Regions from separate parts of the Alteromonas sp. 5NS40-0096 genome, predicted to be linked through region 4. Evidence: predicted binding sites of a transcription regulator. Region 4 holds the regulator's gene; each other region holds the start of a gene.
The links. Region 4 encodes sigma-54, which starts transcription at its own class of promoters, with help from an activator protein. Its sites were predicted from a motif close to GTTGGCACGNNNNTNGNNT; they were not measured.

Region 1: a site for sigma-54 is predicted at 4,301-4,319, ahead of AC27G9_RS10645 (PEP-CTERM sorting domain-containing protein). Genes of this name have one in related genera too.
Region 2: a site for sigma-54 is predicted at 4,551-4,569, ahead of fliE (flagellar hook-basal body complex protein FliE). Genes of this name have one in related genera too.
Region 3: a site for sigma-54 is predicted at 5,323-5,341, ahead of AC27G9_RS09765 (PEP-CTERM sorting domain-containing protein). Genes of this name have one in related genera too.

The regions. Positions count from the first base shown of each region.
Region 1 is NZ_BAAJLQ010000003.1:158,487-165,759, reverse strand. Features, by position in the region: gene AC27G9_RS10665 (lysophospholipid acyltransferase family protein) at 1-700, opposite strand, end outside; gene AC27G9_RS10660 (BCCT family transporter) at 876-2,444, shown strand; gene AC27G9_RS10655 (chalcone isomerase family protein) at 2,575-3,189, shown strand; gene AC27G9_RS10650 (alpha/beta fold hydrolase) at 3,212-4,021, shown strand; gene AC27G9_RS10645 (PEP-CTERM sorting domain-containing protein) at 4,346-5,089, shown strand; gene sdhD (succinate dehydrogenase, hydrophobic membrane anchor protein) at 5,136-5,471, opposite strand; gene sdhC (succinate dehydrogenase, cytochrome b556 subunit) at 5,476-5,856, opposite strand; gene AC27G9_RS10630 (helix-turn-helix domain-containing protein) at 6,082-6,951, shown strand; gene AC27G9_RS10625 (LysR family transcriptional regulator) at 6,935-7,273, opposite strand, start outside.
Region 2 is NZ_BAAJLQ010000003.1:506,883-514,155, forward strand. Features, by position in the region: gene AC27G9_RS12195 (flagellin N-terminal helical domain-containing protein) at 1-175, shown strand, start outside; gene AC27G9_RS12200 (sigma-54 dependent transcriptional regulator) at 363-1,820, shown strand; gene AC27G9_RS12205 (sensor histidine kinase) at 1,957-3,108, shown strand; gene AC27G9_RS12210 (sigma-54-dependent transcriptional regulator) at 3,108-4,454, shown strand; gene fliE (flagellar hook-basal body complex protein FliE) at 4,622-4,951, shown strand; gene fliF (flagellar basal-body MS-ring/collar protein FliF) at 4,966-6,663, shown strand; gene fliG (flagellar motor switch protein FliG) at 6,673-7,273, shown strand, end outside.
Region 3 is NZ_BAAJLQ010000002.1:879,541-886,813, forward strand. Features, by position in the region: gene AC27G9_RS09745 (FemAB family XrtA/PEP-CTERM system-associated protein) at 1-247, shown strand, start outside; gene AC27G9_RS09750 (GNAT family N-acetyltransferase) at 191-1,198, opposite strand; gene AC27G9_RS09755 (glycosyltransferase) at 1,441-2,511, shown strand; gene prsT (XrtA/PEP-CTERM system TPR-repeat protein PrsT) at 2,526-5,246, shown strand; gene AC27G9_RS09765 (PEP-CTERM sorting domain-containing protein) at 5,384-6,253, shown strand; gene AC27G9_RS09770 (PEP-CTERM/exosortase system-associated acyltransferase) at 6,809-7,273, opposite strand, start outside.
Region 4 is NZ_BAAJLQ010000002.1:273,114-280,386, forward strand. Features, by position in the region: gene AC27G9_RS07130 (serine hydrolase domain-containing protein) at 1-739, opposite strand, end outside; gene AC27G9_RS07135 (DUF417 family protein) at 829-1,680, opposite strand; gene AC27G9_RS07140 (HPr family phosphocarrier protein) at 1,757-2,032, opposite strand; gene rapZ (RNase adapter RapZ) at 2,029-2,874, opposite strand; gene ptsN (PTS IIA-like nitrogen regulatory protein PtsN) at 2,899-3,342, opposite strand; gene hpf (ribosome hibernation promoting factor) at 3,352-3,639, opposite strand; gene AC27G9_RS07160 (RNA polymerase factor sigma-54) at 3,665-5,149, opposite strand; gene lptB (LPS export ABC transporter ATP-binding protein) at 5,256-5,981, opposite strand; gene lptA (lipopolysaccharide transport periplasmic protein LptA) at 5,981-6,544, opposite strand; gene lptC (LPS export ABC transporter periplasmic protein LptC) at 6,513-7,076, opposite strand; gene kdsC (3-deoxy-manno-octulosonate-8-phosphatase KdsC) at 7,073-7,273, opposite strand, start outside.

The sequences.
Region 1 (7,273 bases), on a different contig from region 4:
CCAGTAGTGCCATTCGCAGCGGAAGCGCAATGTGTGAGGCGACATGGAACAAACGACTATTCTGCCCGTGGAAAAACACCGGCACCACGGTCGCATGCGTGTCTCTAACGAGTTTTGCAGTAAACGTACTCCACGGGCCGTCAACCACTCGTCCGAAACCTCGTCTATCTGCAGTCGACACCATTCCTGAAGGAAAAACAATAATCGGGATATCTTGTTCTAAACAGGCCTTCGCTACTTTTTTAGAGCGAATATTCGTCTTCATTGCCTGCCTATCATTGCTAAAATCAATAGGCAAAAAATAGGGAGCAAGATCTTTATCCTGACACAGTAGAGCATTGATCAAAATGCGAAACTCTCCCCGAGTTTTTGCCGCAAGCTCGCACAGAATTAAGCCATCGACCACACCAAAGGGATGATTCGCAACAAAGACTAATGGGCCGGAACGAGGGATGCGGTCGAGCTGAGTAGATGGGTAAAATCTATGAATTTTCGCCAAGTTCAGGGCGTCAGTGAAAAAATCTTCAACAGAAAAAGGCGACTGCTTGAGTTCGTTGTAAATGCCTTCCAACTTTTTGCGGCCCAATATGACTTCCAACGTCGAGACAAACGTTCGAATCAGCCAAGGATCATGGGGCTCTACGTAGGTAATTCGCGGATTGTCACGCAAATACGGCGCGGCGACAAAACTATCAGACATGTTCACACTCTATTTTAAAGTCACACCACACTGGGCCACTGTATCACTAGAGCGTGTTTGAGTGACAATATTATTACAGCACCACTCACTATTCTGACGTCAAATTGTGATACGGTAACCTTACGCTAAAATACACAAACCAAAAAGCAAGGGGACCCTCATCCGTATTCATCAATTGATTCCGTCTGTCCGCCCTATTGTTTTTTGGCCCCCGTTCACCTTGCTATTCGTCGCCATGATATTAAGTTTCGTCAATCTAGAGCAGTACCTCTCCACTGTGACGGCAATCAATACTTGGATACTGGCAACCTTTTCATGGCTCTTTAGTTATTCCACCTTTGCATTGTTGATGAGTCTCTTCATTGTTCTGGTTTCACCTTTGGGAAAAGTTCGGATAGGTGGAGAACATGCCAAGCCCCTATTGACCAAATGGCGTTGGTTCTCAATTACACTATGCACCACCATTGCAACAGGCATATTATTCTGGTCGTCGGCTGAACCTCTGTATCATATGTACTCGCCGCCGCCCTCGCTGGCTATTGAGAGTAATTCACCACAAGCACAGCAATTTGCCATGGCGACGATGTTTATGCACTGGTCGTTCACGCCCTATGCCATATATTGTGTGCCAGCTCTCGTCTTTGCTCTGTGTTTTTACAACCTGAAAAAGCCTTTCTCTATCAGTGCATCATTGAGCTTGTTAGTCGGCGATCGTATTTTTGGAAAACCCGCTCAGTTGATCGATGGTATCGCTCTGTTTGCGCTTGTTGCTGGCATGGCCGCGTCACTCGGCACAGGTATCTTGATATTGGGTGGCGGCATTGCCTCATTCACCGGCATCGATAATTCTACGTTTTTGATGGCCGGTGTAGCGCTTGCTATCGTTGCGACCTTTGTTCTGTCAGCGGTGAGTGGTTTAAAAAAGGGCATCGCCCGACTTTCGAATATCAACGCCCAAGTGTTTATTTCGATATTCTTTTTCGTCATGCTGTTTGGCCCAACGCGGGAAGTCATTACCGCTGGGCAAGAAGGATTAGTCGCCTATTTGGATTCATTTGTCTCAAGGAGCTTAGATACCTACGTCGCAAAAGACGACGGCTGGTCGCAAGATTGGACGGTATTTTACTGGGCAAATTGGTACGCTTGGGCTCCTGTTACCGCTCTGTTTTTAGGGAAAATTTCCGTCGGTTACACCGTCAGAGCTTTCATTGCGATTAATTTGATAATACCAGCTATTGCGGGAATAGTGTGGATGACGGCATTTTCAGGCACGACATTATATATAGACCAGCTGCTCAATGGCGCCTTGTACCAGCAACTTCAAACCGCGGGGCCAGAGTCCGTGATCTATTCTGTATTTGACTCACTTCCCTTTTCGGAGCTTATTGCTGCGGTATTTATTGTGGTGACCTTCATTTCGTTTGTTACCGCAGCAGACTCCAATACCGATGTCATTAGTCAGCTTTGTCAAAATGATAGAGAAACACAAACGTCTGCCAGTTCTACATCGTTGAAATACATATGGGGTGCGAGTATCGGCATCATTGCCTGGGTTATGGTTAGCTATGCCAGCATAGAAGGTGTGAAGATGATGTCTAACTTAGGTGGGTTACCCGCTATGTTTATTATCATTGGGGCAAATGTCGGACTACTGATACTCGTTGTAACAAAACTGCGCGGTGGGACATTTGAGCCTCATCAATCTGCTTATAAAGATCAATCTAATTCCCGCTCTCAAACGTAAATAATAAGTATTGGAACTAGTTTATAACGTAAAGTTATGCGATATTTTGTACATAATGCAAGCTGAGTGGCCGGACTAGGCCCTTTAACACGCGATTATGATATCTGAACTGACAGCGCCTCGACGCGCAATGACAACAGGATTCTTAGCTTGGCTACTGATGCTAGGAAGCGTGCCCCCTGCGTTTGCAAAAATCGACGATATCCTATTCCATCCGCGCCTCGACGTGACCTACGACAATCAAACTGTCGGATTATCTCTCACTGGGCATGCCAAACGAAAAATCATGTTTTTCCCGGTTTACTCCGTCGCCCACTACGTCAACCCTAACGACATTGTTGCGCCGGACGGTGACGTGTATGAGGCCATAATGGCTTCTCCAAGCCCAAAACAAATATCGATTGTCTTTGACCGAGATTTAGACGCTGAAAAAGTTCAAAAAACACTGACGAAAGGCGTAAATAAAAATTGCGTTGGCGACGAGTTTTCGCAAGTAAGCGCAGCGTTAGATCAGTTTAAACAGCTTATTAACCAGGACGTAAAGCGCAATGATCTGTTCGTTTTACGTTGGTTACCTGATGGACGACTATTGTCCATCTACGAAGGCGAGGTTGTCGGTGAGGTTCAAAGTCCTCTGTTGTCGCGATTACTCTGGTCAATATGGCTTGGCGATCACGCCGTAGTCGATCGAGAAAAGATGATTGCTAACCTGAGTGCACCTGCCGCAACACAATCAAAACAATAAAAACAAAGGGCTCCAATAGTCAATGAAAGTAGTAAAAGGAAAAGTCAATGTTGGTCGGTTTGAAGTACCTTATCGCATCTACGGTGAGGCACAAGAAACGATCATATGCGTAAGTGGCGCCAAACAAACTATGGCGGCATGGAGAAGCTTTGTTAGCCGTTTTGTAGAGCAGTACTCTGTTGTTGTATTCGACTTACCCGGTCAAGGTCGAGCCAAGGTGTTATCTGGAGATCCTGCGATTGGATTCGATGAACAACAAGAAGTGCTTGTTCGAGTGATTTCTGAAACGAATCGCAACGGCAAAGTCACTATCGCTGCTGCATCCTGGGGAACCATAGTATCAGCCGCTGTTGCGGCAAAACATCCGGAAATGATCGATAAGCTGATGCTCGGTAGCTTTGGTGTCAAACCGAACAGAGAGATCCTCGGCGTCATTCACGCCGGAAAATCCCTGTTTGAAGAAGGCCGAACCGAGGATATCGCACCATTAATGATACAAAGTTTTGGGCAATTCATTCCCGAATCGCAAAAACGGCAAATCGTTGAACAATTCAGTACCATGACCCATGAAGAGTTCTTGAGTTTCTATGCACATTGCATGTTTGTAGAGCAAACCGAAGACTTAGAAGAGCATATTGATCTATCAAAAATTACCGCTAAAACGCTAATTATGAATGGTGAATTCGATATGATTTTGGACCATGAACAAATTCGGGCGGTTTCTGATCGGATCCCAAATTGTGTGTTCAAATTGATCCCGGAGGTAGGCCATTTCCTGCACTGGGAACGCCCAGAGCTATTGAATACCTATAGCGACTTTTTGTCTGCCTAGTTTACCTATTGGGGCGGACAAAGTCCGGCCCCACTTTGTCAATACAGCGAAATTCAAACGGTATCGGTCGCCCTTTTCCTTGTCCACTGACCCGAATCGATCTGCCTAGACGTCACCAGTTCTCGTCCTACAAAGATGCGATCCCTATCGTAGCGTCTTCTTCCTTTTCAACCACCAAATCTAATCGTTCAATTGCGTTTAGTTTTAAAATTCGCAATGCATTTTGCAAAATCCCATGGCACCAAAAACAATTTAATCAATGAAATCATACAGTTATATTTTGGCACATTATTGGCAACTTCTCAGTTTTAATGGAGGAGAAGCATGATGAAAGTGAGCAAAACCTTGTTTACCGTATTTTTCACAACTTTGATGATGACCAACGCTCATGGGGCGCTCATTTTCACGTTATCGGCACCGGAGGAGCAATACGCGTCAACCACATCGCCCACGATAGTAGAAACGTTCGATGATTGGCAATCTGGTAAATTTACTGGCACCAAAACCAATGCATTTGGCACCTATGAAGCAACTCGAGGTAAGGTCAAAATCAATAGCGCGAATAAATGGGGAGGGTCCGGTGGTTCAGGTAAATACCTATTTATTCCGAGAGGCGGCAATGAAATGACCCTGACTTTCACACAACCTGTCGGTTATTTTGGTTTTTGGTGGAGTGCTGGAGACGGAGGCAATCGCCTTGGCGTAAAAACTCGGACTCAAGATTTTGAGTTCTCAACGAGCGATATCCTCAATTCGCCATCTTTGACTGCGGCACACTACGGCAATCCATCGTGGGGCAATCCAAGTTCTCCTGCTCAGTATCACGCCAATTGGGAACCGTTTGCTTTCGTTAACCTGTTCGCCGATACACGCCTCGACGAGATTGAATCCATTCGCTTTTATGGCAGCAACTTTGAAAGTGATAATCACACGGTCATTAGACAACTTATTAGACCGACAGGTGCACGGATCGCTCAGTTTGGCGTAACCGCCGTACCCTCGCCGGCATCCTTTAGTCTACTGGCGATGGCACTAGCGTTCTTAGTCATAAGACGCCGTAAACAATAGACATAAAAAAAGCAGGCTTAAGCCTGCTTTTCTCTTTAATGTGTAGTTACCACAAAATGTACAAACCAAAAGCGAGTAATCCAATTGAAGCAACCGTATAAAAAGTATGGAACATAACGCCGAACCCGGGAATCGGTACCTTTTGTGTATAGTCGGTGCCAATTTGCCACCCGGCTAATAGCGAGTTTACCATCGCAATAACAAGGGTTACTGACGCAAACACTTTGAACCATGTCGCTGTATGGAAGGCTGACCAAGTAGCATAATCTATGCTGTCCATTGATAAAATAGAGCCAATGTAAACGCCCGCAAAAACAAAGATCAATACATTGCTAAAACGTTGGAACAACCACTCTCTTACACCATTGCGTTTTGTTGTCATGATCTTATCCCCATACCCAAAATGCGGTTAGTATGCTCAGCACAATACCTAATCCCAGTGCCACTTGTGATATTAAGCGGCCACCTTCCAAGGTTTCAAAAAAACCAAACTCTTGAATAATATGCTTGAGGCCACCACACACGTAATAACCAAGAGCTGTTAAAAAGCCCCACGCGAAAAACTGTGCAATAACATTATTTGACAGCATCGCTTGTACATTTTGCAAACCCTGCGCATTGGATAGCGAAACGTAGAGTGTTGGAAGAAAATAAAACAACCCAACCCAGATAACAACCGCACTAATTCGGTGTAAAATCGATGCCAATCCCATTACTGGGAGCTTGATCGTAGCCAGGTCTAAATTTTTAGGCCGATTTCGGTTCATTCACAACTCCTTACATCTGACAGCTCAACGAAAAAAGCGATAAGAGCTATTAAAAATTTGCTCTATTCTAATTTGCTAACGCCCACAACTCAAACGGTAATCAGTATCAATCCTTTGAATACACAATGAATTAGCGTGCTAAAATGCAGATTGATTATTGATACTAAAACGTCACTGTGAATGGTTTACTATAATAGTGGCTTCTCGCAAACTGAATAAGAGTAAATGATAGAGTTAGAACCTAGTGCTCGTCGCTATTCAAATCAAGGTGAACCATCACTCACTCACCTGCCTAGATGGGGAATGAGTTTATCGTCTCAGCACTATCACTATCATTTGTATCCCCCAAAACGTCATCGCTTTCATTGCAAAATTGATAAGTTCGTCCTGCTTCATACCTTTTCTCATGGTAAGGGCTTGTTGACTGCGGATCATCGACAAACCCGTAAGCAAGAAATTGAGGCGCACAGTACTTTTTTGTTTCCAGCCAATCAGTATTTTCATATCGACTTTGATGATCCACCAGAGTACATCGCAATAGGTATCGAACTCGACGTTGCCCCAACGGCCTTGGTAGTAGATGTACTGACAATTGCGCCAGAGGTAGGCATCAATACGCTGTTTAGCGAACTTAGACGCAGCCTATTAGCTGATACCGCAGTGGATTTATTGTATCTCGATGCGTTGTCGAAGGCTCTTGTCCAGAGAGTGGGTTTATGTGAAGCCAGTATGCCAGGCAAAACTGTTCAGGGAGCAGAAACCTTGACGCTCGATACCGTACAAACTATCAAACACTATGTTGACCAACACATTGGTGAAGAACTGAAAGTAAATCGATTGGCCGATATCGCAGGATTCAGTCGCTCGCACTTTTCCCGTGCTTTTACGAACAGTGTTGGCGTCTCCCCGCAACGTTTTGTTTTACTGAGAAGAGTGAGCTTAGTCCGCCATTATTTATCTATGACTTCATTACCGATAACAGACATTGCGAATTTGACCGGGTTTTCGAGTTTGCCTCACTTGTCTGTGGCCTTCAAAAAAGAAATGATGCTTTCCCCCAGACACTATCGAGAGCGATTTACAACTCGAGCCTAGGCTTTAGAAAATCCATGAATGCCAAAATGCGAGACGATACAGCACTATTTTTATAATACACGGCATGAACCGCCTCTCGCGTATTAGGTGTAACCACTGAACCGGGCAGAATCTCGACGAGGTCCCCGCGGCGGATGTCTTGATAACACATAAAGCGCGACATCAATGCAATACCTTGACCACACAAACACAGTTGTCTAATTGTCTCGCCGCTACTCGCTTGCAGTGCAAAAGTCAGGTCACACGCCTCGCTTAATGGCCAACGATTTAATTTCGATCTACCACTGAAACCAATCAGTTGATGCTGCATCAAGTCCGAGAC
Region 2 (7,273 bases), on a different contig from region 4:
AAATTTATCTGAAGCTGATATTAATACGGCTGCTGCCCGTTCTCGAATTGCTGATACTGACTTCGCTCAGGCAACATCTGAACAAGCGGCAAATAATGTGTTGGGGCAGGCGTCAATTAGTGTGCAAGCTCTGTCAAACCAACAGCAAGGCCAAGTACTTTCTCTATTGAGTTAACTTGTAAGTATCTGAAAAAAAGGGCGTAAATAGTACGCCCTTTTTTTGTGTTTCAATTTTAAAGGCAGTTCGTCTTTTGTATTAAAATTCAATGCTTTTTTGATATGTTAGTTGCACTCGTTCCAACTATCGCTACAATCTGGGTATGCGCTAAACTCTAATAAAAATACGCAAATTTGGTGAATTGATGACCGATATCTTGCTCGTCAGTAATAACGTCGAGCTTAAACAACAATTAGAAACCATCATTACCTTTATCGGCGATAGCTGTGTGGCATTGTCGTTCGATGATTGTCAGTCGGCATTGCGAAATACGTCGGGTTCGGTACTCATCGATATGTCAGATCTCAATGCTGCTAAGGCGATCATTTCGGCATTTCCACAATTACCATTCGTCGGCGTATGCGAAGATTGTACGATAATCTCTCCTGGTCAGAATTTGGTGAGCGTAGTGCCGCTCCCCGTTACGTACCCTTCGTTGACTCAAAGTATTCATCGGTGTCAGGAATATTTGCGCAATCGTCCAAAACAAGGCTCGTCGGTAAAAGCAAAAACTAAGCTTTTTCGCAGTTTGGTGGGGCAAAGTGCGCAGATTCAATTTGTGCGAAAAATGGTTGAACAAGTCGCCCCAACGGATGCTAATGTTCTCATTCTTGGTGAATCAGGCACGGGTAAAGAAGTCGTTGCCCGAAACGTACATTTTATGTCAGCGCGAAAAGATGGCCCTTTCATCCCTGTAAACTGTGGTGCAATACCCGGAGAACTATTGGAAAGTGAACTCTTTGGTCATGAAAAGGGAGCGTTTACCGGTGCAATCAGTGCCCGTAAAGGCCGTTTTGAATTAGCCGAAGGCGGCACACTGTTTTTGGATGAAATAGGCGATATGCCCTTGCAAATGCAGGTGAAACTGCTTCGCGTGTTGCAAGAACGTACTTATGAGCGAGTCGGCGGCACTCGACCGATTCAGTGTAATGTGAGAATTATTGCTGCTACTCATCGCAATCTTGAAACCATGATCAAAGAAGACAAGTTCCGTGAGGATTTGTACTACCGTTTGAATGTGTTTCCAATAGACAGCCCAGCGTTGCGCGAGCGCAGAGAAGACATTCCACTGCTGCTACAAGAACTCATTTCTCGATTGAGCAATGACGGTGGAGTCAATGTTCGTTTTACAGAAAACGCGATTGCATCACTTATGGAACACGAGTGGGCGGGTAACGTCAGAGAGTTGTCTAATTTAGTCGAAAGACTCTCTATTTTGTACCCAGATCAAATCGTAGATGTACCCGACTTGCCCCCTAAGTATCAATATGGCGAAGTTGAAAGTTACCAGCCAGATTATCCAGAAGAATTGCTGGAAAGGCAGGCATTTAACGAGCTATTTGCAGAAGCCGCTGCAGCTGATGATTCGGAGGAAGCGGAGCAAGAAGAGTTTGTTAATTCAGTTTCCTTGAGTTCGGCATTGCCGGTTGAAGGAGTCAACCTCAAAGAATACTTATCTGAACTCGAAATAACGTTAATTCAACAAGCGCTTGATCAAACCGAATGGGTTGTTGCTAGAGCGGCTGATAAGCTAGGTATGCGCAGAACCACGTTGGTTGAGAAAATGCGCAAGTATGATATCCAAAGGGAAGGCGAAGCCTAGTCGCGTTCCCAAGTCATATTTTTGACGCCGAGTCAGTGCCTCATTTTTCATTGTAAATCATTGAAATTTAAGAAATAAAAAATTGGCATGGCAAATGCTTTATCTCACCCATCTGAAAGAGTGAGGTGTGATTGCCATGGCATTTGAAAGTAATTTAGAGTATTCGACTTCCGACGTTCATTCGTATGAAGGCGTCGCATACAGTGCCGCCAGTGCATCACCCGAAAACCTAACGGTTACCACCCAAAGTGAACTGGATGCTTTGCGCAAACAGTCATCACAGTTACAGCACCTTCTGCAGGTAATGCCTGCAGGTGTCATCGTACTCGATGGCAAAGGTAGAGTTAGGCAGGCCAATCATCAAGCGAAGGACTTGCTTGGCGAGCCTTTAGAAGGGCAAGTTTGGCGTACGATAATTACTCGTTCATTCAAACCTCGCGCCGATGACGGCCACGAGGTATCGTTGGTGGACGGTCGTCGAGTTAAGCTTTCTATTACGCCTTTGGAAAACGAACCAGGGCAGCTTATCGTTATTACGGATCTGACCGAAACTCGGCAGCTTCAGGCTCGAGTCAGCCATATGCAGAAATTGTCATCACTGGGCAAGATGGTGGCGTCGCTCGCTCACCAAGTTCGTACTCCCTTATCTGCTGCCATGTTGTATGCGTCTAACTTAAAGCGAAAAGGTTTAGCGCCCGAGGCCAGTCATCAATTTGCCAACAAACTGAATGACAGATTGAAAGAACTTGAGAGCCAAGTTAATGACATGTTGTTGTTCGCTAAGTCAGGTGATGACCAAGTGGTAAGTTGTTTGTCACTGGCTGATATTCGCGGCGCTGTAGAACCGAACAGCGAAACCTTATCACAACAGCATCAATTGAACCTCGTGTTTAATGGTTTCGACCAACATGCAAGCGTGATGGGTAATATCACCTCTTTGCAGGGGGCGATTCTTAACCTAGTTCACAATGCCTGCCAAGTCTCACCAAAGGGATCGACAATAAGTCTCTCTGCAAATATCTTCGATGGTCAGCTCTGCCTATCTGTTGCAGACGCTGGGCCCGGTGTGGCTGATGAACACAAAGACAAAATATTTGAGCCTTTTTTCACTACCAAGACCCAAGGCACTGGGCTTGGCTTGGCAGTAGTCAAAACCGTAGCACACGCACATCAAGGTAAATTGAGTGTTATCAATGCGCCATCGCGCGGTGCGGTTTTCACTATTGCTCTTCCTTTGATTTCACCTAATAGCCAAACCGCAAATGTATCAGTAAGTGGAGCAGCATAATGAACCAAACAACTATTCTTATCGTTGAAGACGATGCCGGCTTAAGAGAGGCGCTTGTTGATACACTTCTGTTAGGGGGATACCGTGTTCTCGCTGCCGACAGCGCGGAAGAAGCGTTGGTTGTACTCTCTAATCACGTTGTCGATTTAGTGGTAAGCGATATTCAGATGGGCGGTATGAATGGGTTAAGTCTGCTCAAAAATATCAAAACCAAATTCTCTCAATTACCCGTATTATTGATGACGGCCTACGCTACGATTGACGATGCGGTTCAAGCAATGCGAGATGGTGCTACAGATTACCTATCCAAACCATTCTCTCCTGAAGTTTTGCTGAACTTAGTTGGTCGTTACGCGCCAGCACAGCGCGTCGAATCGAGAACGCCGATAGTGGCTGATGCCTCGAGTTTGAAGTTACTTACTTTGGCTGAAAAAGTGGCGCGCTCTGAAGCGAATGTAATGGTGCTTGGGCCAAGTGGTTCAGGCAAAGAGGTATTATCTCGATACATTCACGATAAATCTCCGCGAAATGAAGCCCCTTTTGTTGCAATTAACTGTGCTGCTATTCCAGAGAACATGCTGGAGGCGACGCTGTTTGGTTACGAAAAAGGTGCATTCACGGGGGCGATTCAAGCCTGTCCCGGAAAATTTGAACAAGCACAAAGTGGCACCATTTTACTCGACGAAATCACCGAGATGGACTTAGCGTTGCAAGCTAAGTTATTACGTGTACTGCAAGAGCGAGAGGTCGAGCGTTTAGGCGGCCGTAAAACCATTAAATTGGATGTAAGGGTCATTGCAACAAGTAACAGAGACCTCAAGCAGGCAGTAGACGCAGGCGAATTTAGAGAAGATTTGTACTATCGATTGAATGTGTTTCCACTGACATGGCTGCCACTTGGTCAGCGCACTGGAGACATAGTGCCTCTTGCAGAACATCTATTGGTGCGTCATGCGTCAAGTAATGGCAGCCAATGCCCCAAGCTCAGTGCGGCAGCACGAAACAAACTGACCCAATATTCGTGGCCCGGTAATGTTCGAGAGTTGGAAAACGTGATCCAGCGGGCACTGATTTTAGCTGATTCTGAAGTGATTGATTCGGATGATTTAATGTTAGAAAGTGCTGAGGCAATCGCCGTGCCTACAGATTCCATCGATGTGACAGACCAAGACGCAAGTCGCTTGGGCTCTGAATTGAGGCAACAAGAACATCAAATTATCCTTGATACCTTGCAATTGTGTAACGGCAAACGCAAAGATGTCGCCGAAAAGTTAGGTATCAGTCCACGTACATTGAGATATAAACTCGCGAGGATGCGTGAGGATGGTATTCAAGTACCAGCATAGTGTCGGTAAGACGTAAAAAAAGCAGCGCAAGCTGCTTTTTTTGTGTCATTTTATTGGCGTGTAACTCTATCTTTATGAATTTTATAGGTTTTTAAAGTTGGTTCGGTAATTGCAGAAAGTGATTATTAGCGAAATAGCGCTCGAGCACTTAACCGAGGTAAGCCAAGATGGATGTGAAAGCCAATAGTTTGTATCAAGAAATGCAGGCCATGATCGGACAAACGCGTTTGCAACCGGAAATGCCTGTTGATCAAATTCAACCTACTCACTCAGGCCAGGACTTTGCCACCATGCTAAAAAACGCGGTTGATGGCGTGAACAGTATGCAACTCGAGTCAAAACAAATGCAGCAGCGATTTGAAATGGGTGACACCAGTTTGAGTTTAGCGGAAGTGATGGTTGCTAAGGAAAAGTCCGGTATCGCATTTGAAGCGACACTGCAGGTACGCAATAAAGTCTTGGAAGCGTACAAAGAAATAATGAATATGCCGGTGTAATTGGGGTTTGAGAGATGGCTGAAGCGACTGGAACAGATTTAACGATTGCCGATTCGGGAATGGGAACCGACACCGAGGCAGAACAACGCTCGGGATTTATGGACGCCATCGGCAGTGCCGATATGATGCGTCAGATCACGCTAGTGGTCGTGCTAGTTATTTGTGTCGCCATTGCCATTTTTATCGTCATTTGGGTGCAAGAGCCTGATTATCGTCCATTGGGAAAAATGGAAACACAAGAGCTTATCGAAACACTCGACTATCTCGACGCTAATCAAATTGACTACAAATTAGAAGGTAACCTTGTTTCCGTAAGGGCCGAACAGTACCAAGATATTAAACTAGGTATGACGAGGCAGGGCGTATCGGGTAAGCCTGAGGCGGGCGCCGATATCATCATGCAAGACATGGGATTTGGTGTTAGTCAACGAGTTGAAATGGAACGCCTTAAGCATGCAAGAGAGCAAATGATTGCTCGAACGATTGAAGACATCAGCAGTATTCAAAAGTCTCGGGTGCTACTGGCAATGCCAAAGGAGAATGTATTTGCTCGACGTGAGAAAAAGGCCAGTGCAACTGTTGTCTTGACAGCCAAGCGCGGCGCCGTTATCTCGGCAGAAGAAGTCGATGCGGTAGTAGATATCGTTGCTTCTGCTGTGCAAGGAATGGAGCCGTCGAGAGTGACGGTGACTGACAGCAATGGACGCTTGCTGAATTCGGGTTCACAAGATTCGCTTAGTGCACGTGCCCGCAAAGAATATGAAATCGAGCAGCAACGGGAGCAAGAATACCTTCACAAAATTGACGCCATCTTGATACCCGTTTTAGGTTTGGGTAACTACACTGCGCAAGCCGATGTCACCATGGACTTTACTTCGGTTGAGCAAACACAACGCCGTTACAATCCCGACCTGCCGGCCGTTCGAAGTGAAATGTTGATAGAGGAAAACAGTGTTGGCCAAGTGGCTGGTGGTATTCCAGGAGCATTGACGAATCAACCGCCGCTAGAATCGAATATCCCAGAAAACGCAGTAGGGCGTGATGTCGAACAAGTTGTACCAGGCCGCAACAGTAAAGAAACGACACGAAACTACGAGCTAGATACGACCATTAGTCACACCAAGCAACAAACCGGGGTTATCCGTCGTTTGAGCGTATCTGTCGCAGTGGACTACACCGCAACTACAGCAGAGGATGGCACTGTTACAACGGAGCCTCGCAATCAAGAAGAATTGCTCAACATTCGCCGTTTATTACAAGGCGGTATCGGTTTCGATGTTACCCGCGGTGACTCTCTCGAGGTGGTCAGTATTCCTTTCCGCAGAGTTGATGCCGGTGAGGTCGAAGATGTACCGCTTTGGGAACAACCTGGAATGTGGCCTAAAATTAAGTTCGTAAGTGGCTTTTTATTGGCATTGGTCCTCATATTGGTTGTTGTTCGTCCAATCGTTAAGAAACTGCTTAATCCTGAAGATGCACAAGCGGGAGATGAGTTTGATGCAGATGAAGCACTTGACTTGGGTGACGAAACCATCAGCATGCTGAGCCAGGAGTTTGATGAGGGAGCGGTTGGTTTTGCTCCGGATGGTTCATTGATGCTGCCGGACTTACACAAAGATGAAGATGTATTGAAAGCCGTTCGTGCCCTTGTTGCCAACGAACCTGAATTATCCGCCCAAGTCGTGAAGGGCTGGCTGCTACAAGACGAGTAAGGTAAAGAGATGTCTGAAGAATTAGCGACAACAGAACCCGGGTATGATGTCAGTAAGCTCGAAGGTGTCGAGAAAGCTGCCATATTACTGCTTAGCTTGTCAGAAGAAGATGCAGCACAAATTTTAAAGCACTTAGAGCCAAAGCAAGTGCAAAAATTGGGTGCCGAGATGGCGAAAATCGATGATATGACACAGTCGAAAATTACGGCTGTACATAAACATTTCATCGAGGAAATTCAAAATTACTCAACCATTGGTTTCCAAAGCCAAGACTTTGTTAAGCGTGCATTAACGGCTGCCTTGGGTGAAGACAAAGCAGCGAATCTCATTGATCAAATTCTCATGGGAAGCGGCGCGAAAGGCTTGGACTCACTCAAGTGGATGGATTCCAAACAAGTGGCCAGTATCATCCGCAACGAGCACCCCCAAATTCAAACGATTGTTATGTCGTATTTGGAGCCAGAGCAATCCGCCGAAATCTTGTCCCAGTTCCCTGAAAAAGTCAGGCTGGATCTGTTGATGCGGGTTGCCAACTTGGAAGAAGTTCAACCAGCTGCGCTACAAGAATTGAACGAAATCATGGAGAAACAGTTTGCCGGACAGGCCGGTG
Region 3 (7,273 bases), 610 kb from region 4:
TGAAGCGGGTTTCAAGCAATTTGATTTTGGTCGTTCGACAGTGGATGCTGGTACCTACAAGTTCAAAAAACAGTGGGGGGCTCAACCGCATCAGTGTTATTGGTATCACTATGTTCCAGAAGGTAAAGCGCTACCAGACTTGTCGCCCGACAATGAAAGCTTTGGCTTGGCGATCAAAATATGGCAAAGGTTACCGTTGGCGGTCACTCGTATTGTTGGCCCAAGCCTTGTTAGGGCTATTCCCTAGCCAACTTTTTTTGAACTTGCGCAGGAAGTGCTCAATACGCATGCTCAACTTCCTGCGCTGAAAAAATACCATTGAATAACTATCGCAATCGGTCGCGAAGGATTTTTTGTATCGATAATCTCCCGCGAGAAAGTCGTATTTGGTAATCCCCTTAGTGAGGCACCACCTAATAGCCTCGTGATGTAGTGTCAGGCCTATTTTTATTTTGTTGTCAGCGTGCTTGATATTTGATGACAAATAAAAGTAGGCAACATTATTGGAAACAAACCCCACTATGGCCCCAGCAAAGTCGCTATCCTCTTTTTTAATGGACACGGAAAATGTCTCACGGTCACAACAATTATCAATAAAATTTTCAAAAAATTGATTAAACATATCGTTGTTAAATCCGCTAGTTTCGCCCCAGTTTAGTTGATGTAAAGGGCCAATCTCGCGCCAACATTCGGCAAAATGCGTTTTACTTTGAGAAACGGTTATCAAAAAGCCATTGGAATCAATTAGACTTTTAGAACGTCGTAATTGCTTTTGCAATTGTTTACTGAGCGATTGCTCGTAAGAATCAATATTGGGAAATTTGTCTAACGCAATTGACCAACCAATATTCTTTGAATATTCCCATTCAAACATATTTGGCAGTGCAGCACGGTGTCTTTTCAACTGGGACTCGTGAGATAAGCCAACGACGAATTCATCAATGTGCAGGAAAAAATCTTTTGTTGCTTGCCACATGGCTTCGGTAATGCGTCCGTTTGCGTCATCTTTAATTAAAAAGTCGTTATGCTCTATCCATATTTGGTCAAGAGCATCATCTCCACTGCGATGAAGCCAGAGTTGCCTATACTTGAAAACTTTATGCCTGGTATTCAAGGTTTCAACAAACAGGGCTAAACCACATACTTCTTTATTGACGTTCGCTTCAACCGACCACAATGTTTGATTTGTCTTCAACATGAGATCGAGCCAAGGATAAATCCAATTTGGCGATAAAAATGCGTTACTGTTCGTTTTTGAGTAAAGTTGAGACCAGATTTCTCTTAGCGACTGAATGTTTGAATAATCAATTCTAGTTATATTTACTTTGACGGTATCATTCTGGTCCATTTAGATAAAAACAGTTCGTTTGTTAACGTAGATATCTTATAGTGTATACCGCCACTCGAATCAATGGCGGTATCAATTTAATCGGTGTTCTGATGAAAAGAAAAATAGTACATCTCGTTTACAGTATGGGGTGTGGCGGACTTGAAAAAGTCATTGTAAATCTGATAAATAATTCTAGTGACCAGTTTGAGCATAGCATCATTACCTTAACGCCAGACCACGAGATGGTAGGCTTAATAAATAGAGATATTGCAGTCTATTCTTTGGACAAAAAGCCTGGTAAAGACTTGGGTTGTCACCTTCGACTTTTTCGGTTACTTCGTCAGATCAAAGCTGACGCTATTAACACCTACAATTTTGGCACTATCGAGTATCACGTAATGGCGTTCTTAGCGTCGGTACCTTTGAGAGTACATAGTGATCACGGCCACGGAGGTGACGCGGCGGACGGATTAAACAAAAAGAACAACTTTATTCGACGTATCGCCTCTTTTTTCGTCAATGACTATATCGTCGTGTCCAAAGACTTGAGAGATTGGGTATCAAACACCGTAAAAATTAAACCCAATAGGCTACACTTGATTCAAAATGGCGTCGTTGTTGAAGATGACGTTCCTCTGCAATCAGAACCAAAAAAAACGTTGTGCACTGTTGGCCGCTTAGATGCGGTGAAAAATCAAACTCTTCTTATTGAGGCGTTTGCAGACGTTACCGCGTCAGCATCTGGGAGTGATTTGAAGCTTAAAATAATCGGTGATGGGCCGGAGAGGGCCAAATTAGAGAGTCTCGCTCACGAATTAAACCTTGAAAGCAAAATTGATTTTATGGGGTATAGGGAAGACATTCGCGAACAGTTGTTAACATCCGATATTTTTATCCTCACATCTCATTATGAAGCAATGCCAATGACGATTCTTGAAGCTATGGCTCTCAAAATTCCAGTCGTTACCACTGATGTTGGAGGTATTAGGCATTTTATCGGTGACGATTCAGTGTCTTTTGTGCCAGCAGGTGGAAAACAAGAGCTAGTCGAGAAAATTATAAAATACACGGCCAAACCAGATGTGTTGGTTGAGCGTGTCGAGAATGCATATACACTGGTGAAGAGTAAATATTCTATTGAAGCCATGTGTGCCAATTATGAAGAAATTTATGGAAGGTAGTAGAGATAACTAAAATGAAAATACAAAAATCAAAACTAGGATGGGTTTTCTGCCTTGCGTCTTTGTCACTTGTCGGCTGTGAGAGACAAAATGAAGAAGAGCAATTTGCGCTGGCTCAAAAAGCACTAATCGATAAAAATTACGCTGAATCAGAGGTCATTTTAAAAAATCTGATTCGCACTGACAGCAACAATGCGAGCTACAATTCTGCACTTGGCGCTGTGTATTTCTACCAAGGTAAGTTTGAAAATGCTGAGAAGGAATTTTCAAAAGTCAGTAAAACGCCTTCGTTGAGCCCACAAGATAGCAGGCTTTGGCTTCAGTCTATGTTGTTCACTGATGACGTTGCCGGTATTCGAAGTGCAATTAAATCACATAGCAACGTGATACCGACCTCGACGCAAACCTATTACTTACTGAAATCAGACCGTGACTTCGACATTGCTTCTGTGAATCTCGATACTCAGGATACCTTGGGCATTTTGTCGGCCTGTGCTGTAAAGCGCCTGGAGACTGGAGCTGCCGAAGCGTTAGCCTGCATTAACGAGTCGGGTGTGAAAGACGACAATTACGAGTACTTGTTCGATAAAGCCAATTACAGCCTGGTTTCTGGTGATACTGAGCAATTTAAAGCGGCGGTGCTCGAGCTCAATAATGCGTTTGCCGATTCAGCAATGTTTAAAATATTGGCTGTCGATGCATTCGCTCGTGTTGGAGAGTTAGAAGAGGCTGAAATTCGCTTAGATAGCCTATTGAAACAGTACTCTGAGCAGCCGTTTCTAAATTATCTACAATCAGTCATCGATTACAATAAAGGTAATTATGAAGAGGCTAAGCTTTTTGCAGAAAAAGCCATCTCGTTCGGGTTCGACAATCGAAAGTCTCGTTTGATTGCAGCGTTGAGTGCTTATTTTGAGGAAGCGTTTGAACAGTCTTATCAGCACTTTCAGCCTTTGAAGTCGACGCTGGAGTTTGGCTCTCCAGAATACCGTATTTATGCCGCTACGTTACTCACTTTGGGATACAAAGAAGAGGCTGTCACGACATTGAATAACATGACAGACCTTACATCCAGTGACCTTTCGTTGTTTTCTGCGGCCTCGGAATACATCCAAAATAGCCAAGGGAAGCAATCTGCGCTTGATTTGTTGGGGCGCTTTGATGACTTGTTAGAGACAGGCGGTGAGGGTTTTGTAGAACTAAATGTTGAGAAATTGGGATTAGACGATGTTTCAGCGCTCGCTAATTTAGAAAGTCTTCGTTCGAGCGGCGAGAACTCACTTAAATTGTCGTCTTCTTTAGCCAACTACTATATTTCAAGTGGTGATACAGCTAAAGCGTTGGAGATTGCTGAAGAGGTAAAAGGTGGAGAGAACGGCGAGTACGTTAGCCTACTCATAAAAGCGCTAGTTGAACTACGTAAACAGCAAGTGGATACAGCCGAGGATTTGTTCCAACAGCTTTTGACATTAAACGAGGGATCGGTACCTGCTCTTGTATTCTTTGTTGATAGAAACATTGACAAAAAAGACTATGAAAGCGCTAGGTCATACTCCGATAAGCTAATTGAAGCTATCCCGAATTCTATACTCGCCGTTACAAGACATTTACGTGTGCTTTCGGAATCTGGTGCTACCGATGATATTCAACCATTTTTGAAATCAATTTATGAGGCGAAGTCTGACAGTGTCAATCACGCGGCTTTGTACGCATCGACTTTACTTAATTCTGGTAATGCGACAGCAGCCATAGATGTACTATCTGGATTTGATTCTGACGATACTGCGTCTCCTTTGTACTGGATTACTTTAGCTAAAAGCCAGTCGTTGCTGAGAGACTTAGAAGGCGTCAATCGAACCATTGAACGTTGGGTAAAGGCGTCTCCTAATTTTAAGCCCGCCTATTTGTTTAGTTCTAATTTGTTGGAGTTGATGGGCGATGTAAAAGGGTCGTCGACGATTCTTGCGAAAGCGCAAAGAGCCTTTCCTAATGACGAGGAAGTGAAGCTGTTGCTGGCATCCAACTACGTGACGCTAGGCAACTTCAGGCGAGCGGAACGAGAGATAACGCAGCTTTCTGATTCAGCTCGCCAGTCGCCAGGTTACAAATGGTTGATGGCTCAAATAGAAATCAACAAGGATAACTTCGAGAAAGCTTCACTATTACTCGAAAGTTACATGGAGGAAAGACCGAGTTATAACGCTTTGTTGAGGTTAGTAGAGACCTACCGTAGGCAAGGGCGATTAGAAGACGCCATTTCAAAAGTGTCTACGCACACTGATAAGTATCCTTCTGACATTGATGCATTGGCGTTACTTGGTGAACTCTACATAGCTAAAGATCATCGCAAAGCAATTGAATTGTACAGACAGGTTGTGTCTGAAAATGAGAGCAATGCAATTGCATTAAACAACCTTGCTTGGTTACTGCATGTAAACGACAACAATCAAGAAGCTGAAGCGTTTGCGAAGCAGGCGGTTGATTTAGCGCCGGCGTCTCCTGATTTCCTCGATACGTACGGTATGATTTTGTTGAGAAATGGCAATGTCACCAGTGCTGTTAGAAATTTGAGAAAGGCTCTGACCAGTAGTAATGGTGCTGCGTCTGTAAAATTACATTTAGCCGAAGCGTTAATGATTTCTGGCGACAAGTCTGAAGCCAATAGCGTTTTGAATAGCATAGTGACAAATAATCCCGGGGTAGAGAAAGAAAAACTACGGATCGCGGCTTTGTAAGCGAGTAGACTGTCAGTTTTTTTTACGATACCTAAATGGTGTTTTTAAAAAGTTTATAAAAATCAGTTATTTAAAAGTTGGCACGCTTGGTGCATTGTTTATAGCGAACTAACTTAACGACTCTTGTAGAGGACAACATGAAAAAGATTCTAGCAATTTCAACTCTATTATTAGCGAGCGCTTCTGCAAATGCTGGCGTAGTAAGTGCGGCTGGTGGTGTTTCTTGGGAAACAGGCGGTAATACTTTACCTAACTTCAGCGCAACAATCGATTTCACTCAGTGGTGGACAACTGATAATACTGCTGACGTAAATGGTGGAACTTTGGCGGGTACGTCAATTGCACCAACAGTATCAAGCCTTGGTACTTCTTTAGCTTTGGGCGACGCTCCTGAATTGGTTGGTGCTGGTAAATTCCAACTAGGTACTGGCGTTGGTGAGCCAAACTGTAATGGTTGCGAACTGACTTTCGCATTCGGTGGTCTTTTCTTCCAAGCTGATCCAAACGAGCCAATTGATGCAACAGATGGCTGGTTGAACGTATATGTTGATTACGACAAAGTTGGTGGTCAATTCGACGAAGCACTAATTGTTGATGCAGCTAGCGCAGCTACTCAAGCTGTAAATGCAACTGATGGCACACTATGGGTAAGCCTAGCGTTAAGAGATTTCATCTATACTCCAACTGCTGACTACCTTGCACTTGGTGAGCCTCTACTTGACGGTAACTCTGCATTCTTCGGTGAAGTTCTTGGTGGTATCGCTGCAGACAACTTCGTTACTGACTTCTTCTTAGGTGTTTATGAAGCTGATGCGTTCGGTCTAACTTCACGTTTTGATGACAACCGTCGTGCACCAAACGATGCGTCAGGTCTAAACGTACAGAACTACAGTGTTCGTGGTACTGGTAACGTAGAAGCTGCAACTGTTGTTGAGCCTTCTACTATTGCATTGTTCGGTTTATCTCTAATCGGCTTCGGTGCGGCACAGCGTCGTAAAAAGAAGTAAGATATTCTTAATATGACAAAAGGCTCCTTCAAGGAGCCTTTTTTGTGCCTGTACAATTGTAAAACTTGCCAAATCTATTGGTTGAGTGCGGTGTACCGCAGTTGGGGATAAGTAAGTATTGAACCATACATTGACCAATCCTCAGATTTGTAATTGGCTCAGTACCAAAATATTGTAAATAAACGTTAAAGCCGAACATAAATCGAAAACTTGTTCGCGTTTGGCCAAAGCTCTACGGCCCCGCGTGAACCTCATTACAATTGCAGATTACTCTTTTGGGTATCGGGGAGCGTTGTGTGTTGCCAACTATTTAACATTCGTTTAGAGATAGTTGCTCGTTTTGACTTTGTGCTGTTTCGGATAATGTTAACGTTTGAATCACGGGGCTTACAGCGTTTTCAATGTCTGTTTAAGAGGTGATTAACGAACAATGATGCGTCGAAATCGGATGAATAAAGTAAACAATAAGGCAGGTCTCAGTAACTAATTATCTAAGACAGAAGAGCCGCAGTAGGACCGATGTTAAACACGAAGGTTCTGTTTCTTTGGCGGTTTTTAATGTTTGCGGTTTAAGCCATTTTGGATATCTTTTAGCATTTTCGCGAAGCTAGGGGTAAGGCTCTTTTCTAACAGACTTTGATTAATGTAATAGGGCGCGCGCCGGCCATGATAATCGACAACGGGACCGATTTGTTGAAACTTGATTCCGACGAAACTCATACTTCGAGCTAACCGCGGTTCCATCATTACGTATGCGTGCTTAATACCTTCTTGTAATGCTAGCGCTGCAGCGGCGAAATAGAGCCCTACCGCGATAAAAGGAAAACATCTAAGCTCTGTTTCTGAATAGGTTTGTTGATTGATAACACCCACAGCCGCGCCGTCAAAATTATCCATTTGGCGACGCCTGAACTCTTTAGGGACAGCGAGTCTAGATACCTCACAAATATCACGTCTATCGAAATTGGCGGGGCTTAAAATGTCATCGGTAATCGAGCCTAGGCAATACTTTTCGATAGG
Region 4 (7,273 bases):
GTTTAAGGGTATTATTGAAGAACGTTTCGAAATCACTGGTTACTGCACTTTCTATAATCTGTGTGAGCAAGGTGTAAGGGGCATTGTGATAGGCCCAGCGTTCACCCGGTGCATTGCGGAATAAGAGACAGGAAGTTAGTGTGCAGTCACTATCAGTTACAGACTCATCTAAACCTGTTGTCATACTTAGGTGATGCTTTATCGTGATGGCTTGTTCTTGTTCGCTAGTCAGTTGTGCCCAACCACTGCCGAGGTACTCTGCGGAAGACTCATCGATGGTTAAAAACGCTGCCTGTTGGGCCAAGCCAACAGTGAAGCCGGTGAGAACTTTTCCCGCCGATGCCCAATACCAATTTCTGGTGGCATCAAAGTCATTGCCGCCATTCAGTGTGGAGCCAAAGTATTCCTCAATGATTATTCTTCCGTCTTTGAGCACAATAAAGGCTCGGGTGCCGTCATTGGCTAGGTGTGACATCAATTCATTAATCGCACTCTGATTCCAATTTAGCGACTCTGGCGATGTTGTCGACCACGTTAACGAATCGTTAGGTGGAAAGTACAGCGTCTCTGACACTGGGCTGGAAGATGGGGAAGAAACTGGCGGAGTGGAGACAGGGGAAGTCGTGACATTTTGGCTGTCACTGCCTGAGCCTCCACCGCAGCTGATGCAAAGTGCGGCTGCAATGACGATAGTGATAACGCGATGACAGTAATGCAAAAGACGCAGGTGACTGATCATGGTTGGTTCGCCCCTTTATTTCACTCAGAGCTAGCATACCCAAATCACAGCCACTTGGTCATCTAGAATTCGTTACCTTTACACAATCTTTAATTTTCTTTTCTCGCAAAGAAAGGGTCACAGTCGATATCGTCATCTTCCAATGTAAACAGCACCCATAAATTAGCAATGAACCATAAGTCTTTGATGATGAAGATACCTGTACCGGTTAAAACCCCTTGGTCTACTGACGCTGAAAAGCTAACTAAAAAGGTCTGAGTCATAACAAAAACCGCACCGCTCATGAGCACGCCGAACAACAGGAATTTGCGATACACCAGGCCAAAACCGAGTAGCACTAATGCGATGATATCGTAAACGCCAATGACGTTAGATGTCTGTTGCACATCCATAAAGCTGTACATCCAAGACATGAATGGAGATGTGGCCACTAAATCTTCGATACCTTGGGCTTCTAGCAAAGTAAATTTCATTCCGCCTATCCATAGCAGTACCAATGCGACAGGAAAGTAATTGATCCAACGCAGCTGGTGGGCGCAAAGAAAATTAGGAATTAACGTTAGCCCCAGAGCCAGTAGGGCTACGTATTTAATTATTCCCTGACCCGAACCGATAGCGGGGAAACCGCCTAAGCTATCGATCCAGTGAATGTCTGAAAACAGTGTCAGTAAAGGCAGTATACTGAAAGAGACAAGCGCCAATCCGAGCCATTTGCGCAGTGCGTTGATACGAATAGCGACAAATGACAATGCTCCCAAAATGGTAAATACGCTGGCAACACCAGTGGTAATAAGCCCAGAAGATTGCTCGTTGAAATCCAAGAAGAAGGAGGCAACTTTGCTCAAGCCACCAAGGTTTCCTGAGAACATGGTGATACCGATAAGTAAAAGCGATACGCCCATGGCGAAAAGTATTGGAGTCGGGGAATAAGATGGCTTCATTGTAGGTCCTGTTAACTGCTGCTGGCTAACAAGACCCGACTACACCCGTGATAATTTCGTGATACTTTGGAAAATGTTATTCGTCTTCATTGAAACGACCAGCAATCAGCGTCTCAATGGCCGTCATTGCCGCTTGCGCGTCGTTGCCTTCACTTACCACATTGACTTGCTCGCCTTGATGACTTTCAAGCATCATTAAGCCTAATACACTATTGGCGTTCGCTTCTTTATCGCCCTTGTGCAGCGTCACATTTGCATCAAACTGATTAGCTAGCTGAACGAGTTGAGTCGCTGCTCTGGCGTGAAGTCCGAGTTTATTAACGATAGTCAGTTGTTTTTCGACTCGATTCATTGGTCCAGTTCCCTATGTCGAATTTGTACGTCCGGGTGTATCTCTTCAAAAATTTTCGCGAGACTTTGCGCGACGAATACTGACCTGTGTTGACCACCTGTACAACCGATTGCCACCGTCACGTAACTGCGATTGTTTCGCTCGAGGTGAGGTAACCAGGTGGCAATGAGGTTTTGTATTTGCAATATGAATTTAGGAACGATGGGTTGAGACCCGAGAAAATTTTCAACAGGCACATCAAGGCCAGTGAGGTGCTTAAGATCGGGTTCCCAGTGAGGGTTGGGTAAAAAGCGGGCGTCAAACACGTAATCCGCATCTTTGGGGATACCGTGTTTAAAACCGAATGATTCAAATACGAGTACTAAACGAGAACTTTTTTTGCCTAAAATTCTCTCTCTGATGAGCTCAGCCAGTTGATGGATGGAAAAGCCATCAGTGTCGATATACAAATCGGCGCGTTCAGCGATAGGGGCGAGTAACCCGGATTCGGCTTTAATGGCCTGAGACAAGGACTTATTGAGTTTGGTTAAGGGGTGTAATCTGCGTGTTTCGCTGAAGCGTTTAACTAGAATGTCGTCACTGGCATCAATGTAGACGATGGTCATATCCCAAGTGTCAGGCATGTAGTCCAGTATTTCTACAAGGTCTGCGGGATCTTTTGGTAAGTTTCGAACATCAATACTAACGGCGACTTGGTCGTATTCATCCACCACAGTGTGCGTGAGTGTCGGCAAAAGGTTAACAGGAATGTTATCTACGCAATAATAGCCTAAGTCTTCTAATGCGCGTAAGGCTACAGATTTCCCAGAGCCTGAACGTCCACTTATGATAATTAGTTTCACGGCCCCGTCTCCCTGTATGGTGCGTTAGGCTAATGCTTGAAGAATGTCGTCACTCGTTTTGGCGTTTCGAATCGCTTTAACGGTCGATTTGTCGCTTAGTTTACCCGCTACGGTTGCTAATGTCTGCAAATGCCCCTCGGTTTGCTCTTCTGGCACAAGCAGAGCAAAAAAGATATCGACAGGTTGATCATCGATGGCATCAAAATTTATCGCGGGCGTGCTGGTGACAATAATTGCGGTTACCCGCTCCAGGCCTGCTAGTCTGCCATGGGGAAGAGCAATACCATTACCGATTCCCGTGCTTCCCATACGTTCGCGATTTAACAGTGCACTCAATACGGTAGATTGTTCAACAGACGGGTGATTGTTAGCGGCAATTTCGCTAATAATCTCTAGAATTCGTTTTTTACTATTGCACTGGACCGCACATTGCGTGCGATCCAGGCTGACTATGGCTGTGATATCCATCAGATAGGGTTAGTGCCTTTTCAGTTTTTCCTTATGCTTGATCACTTGGCGATCAAGCTTGTCTACCATACTATCGATGGCGGCGTACATGTCTTCATTTTCCGATGAGGCAAACACTTCCGCTCCGCTAAGGTGCATCGTAGCTTCTGCTTTTTGATTAAGTTTTTCGACATTGAGGATAACATGCACGTTAGATATGTGGTCGAAGTGACGTTCTAGCTTGCTGAACTTGGTGTCGACATAGTTACGCAAAGAATCAGTTATTTCAACATGATGACCAGTAAGGTTTATTTGCATATTTCGTCTTCCTTATAGGTGGAGCCTAAATCAGGCTTTTTCGTTGGTTAGACGGGGGAATCGAGAGAGACTCCCGGTATTTTGCTATTGTCCGCCGGGCAACTTTAATTCCTTGGTCGGCCAACAATTGAGCAATCTTACTATCACTTAATGGTTTACTCGGGGTCTCAGCGGCAACCAGTTTCTTGATCAACGCTCGAATCGCGGTTGACGAACATTCTCCACCAGACTCCGTTGCCACGTGGCTCGAGAAGAAATACTTCAACTCGTAGATACCGCGAGGCGTATGCATATATTTTTGGGTCGTAACGCGAGAGATGGTGGATTCATGCATATCGACCATTTCTGCTACATCGTTTAACACCATTGGTTTCATCATTTCTGGACCGTGTTCGAAGAAACCCATTTGCTGTTGGACAATACAATTTGCCACCTTCATCAGCGTATCGTTTCTCGATTCTAGGCTTTTGATAAACCACTTGGCTTCTTGCATATGTGAGCGAATAAATTGTGAATCACTGCTGCTTCGCGCACTTTTACTCATCGCAGCGTACTGCTGATTAATGCTGAGTTTCGGCAAACTATCCGGGTTGAGTTCAACCACCCAACGGCCGTTCTTCTTCGCGACTGATACATCCGGAATGACGTATTCAGGCTCTTTGGTAATTAACGCTGAGCCCGGTCTAGGATTAAGCCCTTGCAAAAGCACCATTGCTTCTCTGAGCTGGTCTTCTTTTAGCTTAGTCTTACGCATCAGTGTTCGGTAATCTTTGCTACCGAGCAAATCCGCGTAATCGGTTAGCAGCATTTTTGCTTCTGCTAGCCAAGGTGTATCAGGGGGAAACTGATTGAGTTGCACCAATAAACATTCCTGCGGCGTCCGAGATCCTGAACCTAAGGGGTCGAATTGTTGAATTCGCTTCAATACACATTCGACTTCATCCTCTTCGATAAGTTCCTCTGTCTCGTCATCGGTATTCACACTTTGCAGAATATCTTCAACGGTTACCGTTAAATACCCTGACTCATCGATTGAGTCGATAATCGCCATTGCGATTACACGGTCGATATCACTAAATGGTGTCAGACCCATCTGCCAAAGCAAGTGAGCTTGGATATCGTCGGTGGTCTCGCCTTGAAATACTTGGTCGTCATCTGATGCTGCCATAGGTGCAGGGGCCGAAGACGCTGAATAATACTCATCCCATGTACTGTCGATAGGAAGTTCGTCGGGTAACCCGTCTTTTTCTAATGCATCAGAGGTTTCAATATTATCTGAACTAGGTGCAGGAGCTTCGGCAGTGGCATCGTTTTCACTGTCTAAGTTACTTTTTTGCGGTTGATCGCCATCGCCAATATCTTCGACTTCTAAGAGTGGATTTGAGTCGAGTGCTTCTTGGATTTCCTGCTGCAAGTCGAGCGTAGAGAGCTGCAAAAGCTTGATCGCTTGTTGCAACTGAGGGGTCATTGTGAGTTGTTGACTAAACTTTAGCTGTAAAGAAGGTTTCATCTACGTCTTAACTTTCTCATTTTCCTGCTTTTTTACCTTAAACAATGAACCGAGTGCAAGTCCGAATTGCGGTTCCTGTTGGCTCATTTGTAACCCGCTATACTAACTATAGCTTGAATTGCTCTCCTAGGTATACATCTCTTACTTTTTGATTGCTTAAAACTTGCTCTGCGGAGCCCTGAGCAATCAATTCCCCATGACTAACAATGTAGGCTTTTTCACAAACATCAAGGGTTTCACGCACATTGTGGTCGGTTATTAGGATGCCAATTCCGCGGTCGCGCAGATGTTGAATTATTTTTTTTATGTCGTTTACCGAAATGGGGTCGACGCCAGCAAAAGGTTCATCTAGCAATATGAACTGTGGGTTGGCCGCCAACGCTCTCGCAATTTCCACTCGACGCCGTTCTCCACCCGACAAACTCATCCCATTGCTGTTGCGAATATGGTTGATGTTAAATTCGTCCAGCAAAGCGTCAGCTTCCTCTTCTTGTTGCTGACGGTTTAAGTCTTTTCGGGTTTGTAAAATCGCCATGACGTTTTCGTGTACCGTCATTTTGCGGAAAATAGACGCTTCTTGAGGTAAATAACCGATACCTTGGCGCGCGCGCTCATGCATAGGTTGGTGTGTCAGTTCGTTGTCATCAATGTGGATGCTACCCTTGTTCAGTGGCACCAAACCAACAATCATGTAAAACGTTGTCGTCTTACCCGCGCCGTTTGGGCCGAGTAGTCCAACGATTTCGCCACTGGATACCGACAAGCTCACATCGCGTACCACTTGCCTAGAACGATAGGATTTTGCCAAATGAGAGGCAGTTAATGTAGCCATTACTTTGGTTGGTCCTCGTCGTTTTTATCTTCGTCTTTAGATTCGACTTGGTCGGTCAGATCTTTGATGGCTTCAGGCCTAAACACAGTAGTGACTCTGCCATTTTGTTGCTCCGACCCTTGTGCCAACATCTGTTCTTTTTCCATGTCATAGGTAATGGTATCACCGCGCACCATACTGGTGTCTTGCTGTAGCTCTGCATTTCCTTTCAGTGAAATTTTGCGTTTGCTCACTTCATAGCGAATTTCATTGGCCTTGGCATTCACCGATTTACCGTCGGTGACTTGCTGGGTATAGCTCGCGGGATTGCCTCGCGCGATGAATACTTCGTTGCCTTCGCCATCAGTGGCAACCACTTCGACCTCATCCGCTTCGATAACTAACGAGCCTTGGGTGATGTAAACATCAGTTTTGAACAGTGATATTTTGTTAATTCCATCAACAAACTGAGACGCTGAGTCGACTTTTATCGGCTTAGTAAAGTCGGTCTCGTCAGCCAGTGCAAAAGTACTAGCGCTGAGGGCCAGTAAACTAGCTGCCAGGTTTATAAGTGGTTTGTACATGATCAATTAACTCGTATTGTCTGGTATGCAAATCGGCATTGAAGCCATTGCTATTTATAACGTATTGCCCGCCGATTATTACCACGGGCTGATCCGACGTCATGGTTTTTTTGTTCAAGTCGATTTCGATAAACTCTGTTTTTATTGTCTGAACAAAATCGTCGTCGCTCATATTGGTTATGACAACATCTGTTTCTAGCTGAATCAAGTTGTTGTCATAAAGTGTCCCTTCCTTTGCTGTCACCTGCCATGGCGATTCATTTTCACCCACGTATACGGTATACATCGGGTTTTGAAACAGCACGAAACCCAATAGGTCGTAGTGTTCCATTGTGGTAGCGAACACCTCATGATTCAACTTACCATCTGTGTCATACATAGTCGTGGTTAAATTGTTTGCCAAGTACGCTGGCCTCAACGCGTCCACTTTAGCGGATTGTTGGTCTGTCGGCGACTCTTCCATAAACGTTGGCAAGTACATTAGCAATGCCAACACAAAAAGCGCGGAAATACTCAGGCCAAGTCTGTTCACACGCTCGCCCCATGTTGTTCTTCCAAGCGGTCAAGCGCTTGAAGAATGGTGTCGGCAACTTCTCTTACTGCACCAAATCCACCACGATGTTGTGTTATCCAGTTAGCCTTGCTGGCAACGATGGGGTGCGCATCGCTGACCGCAATCTTGACCGCACTGTGGTTAAACATGCCAATGTCAGGCATGTCATCACCAAT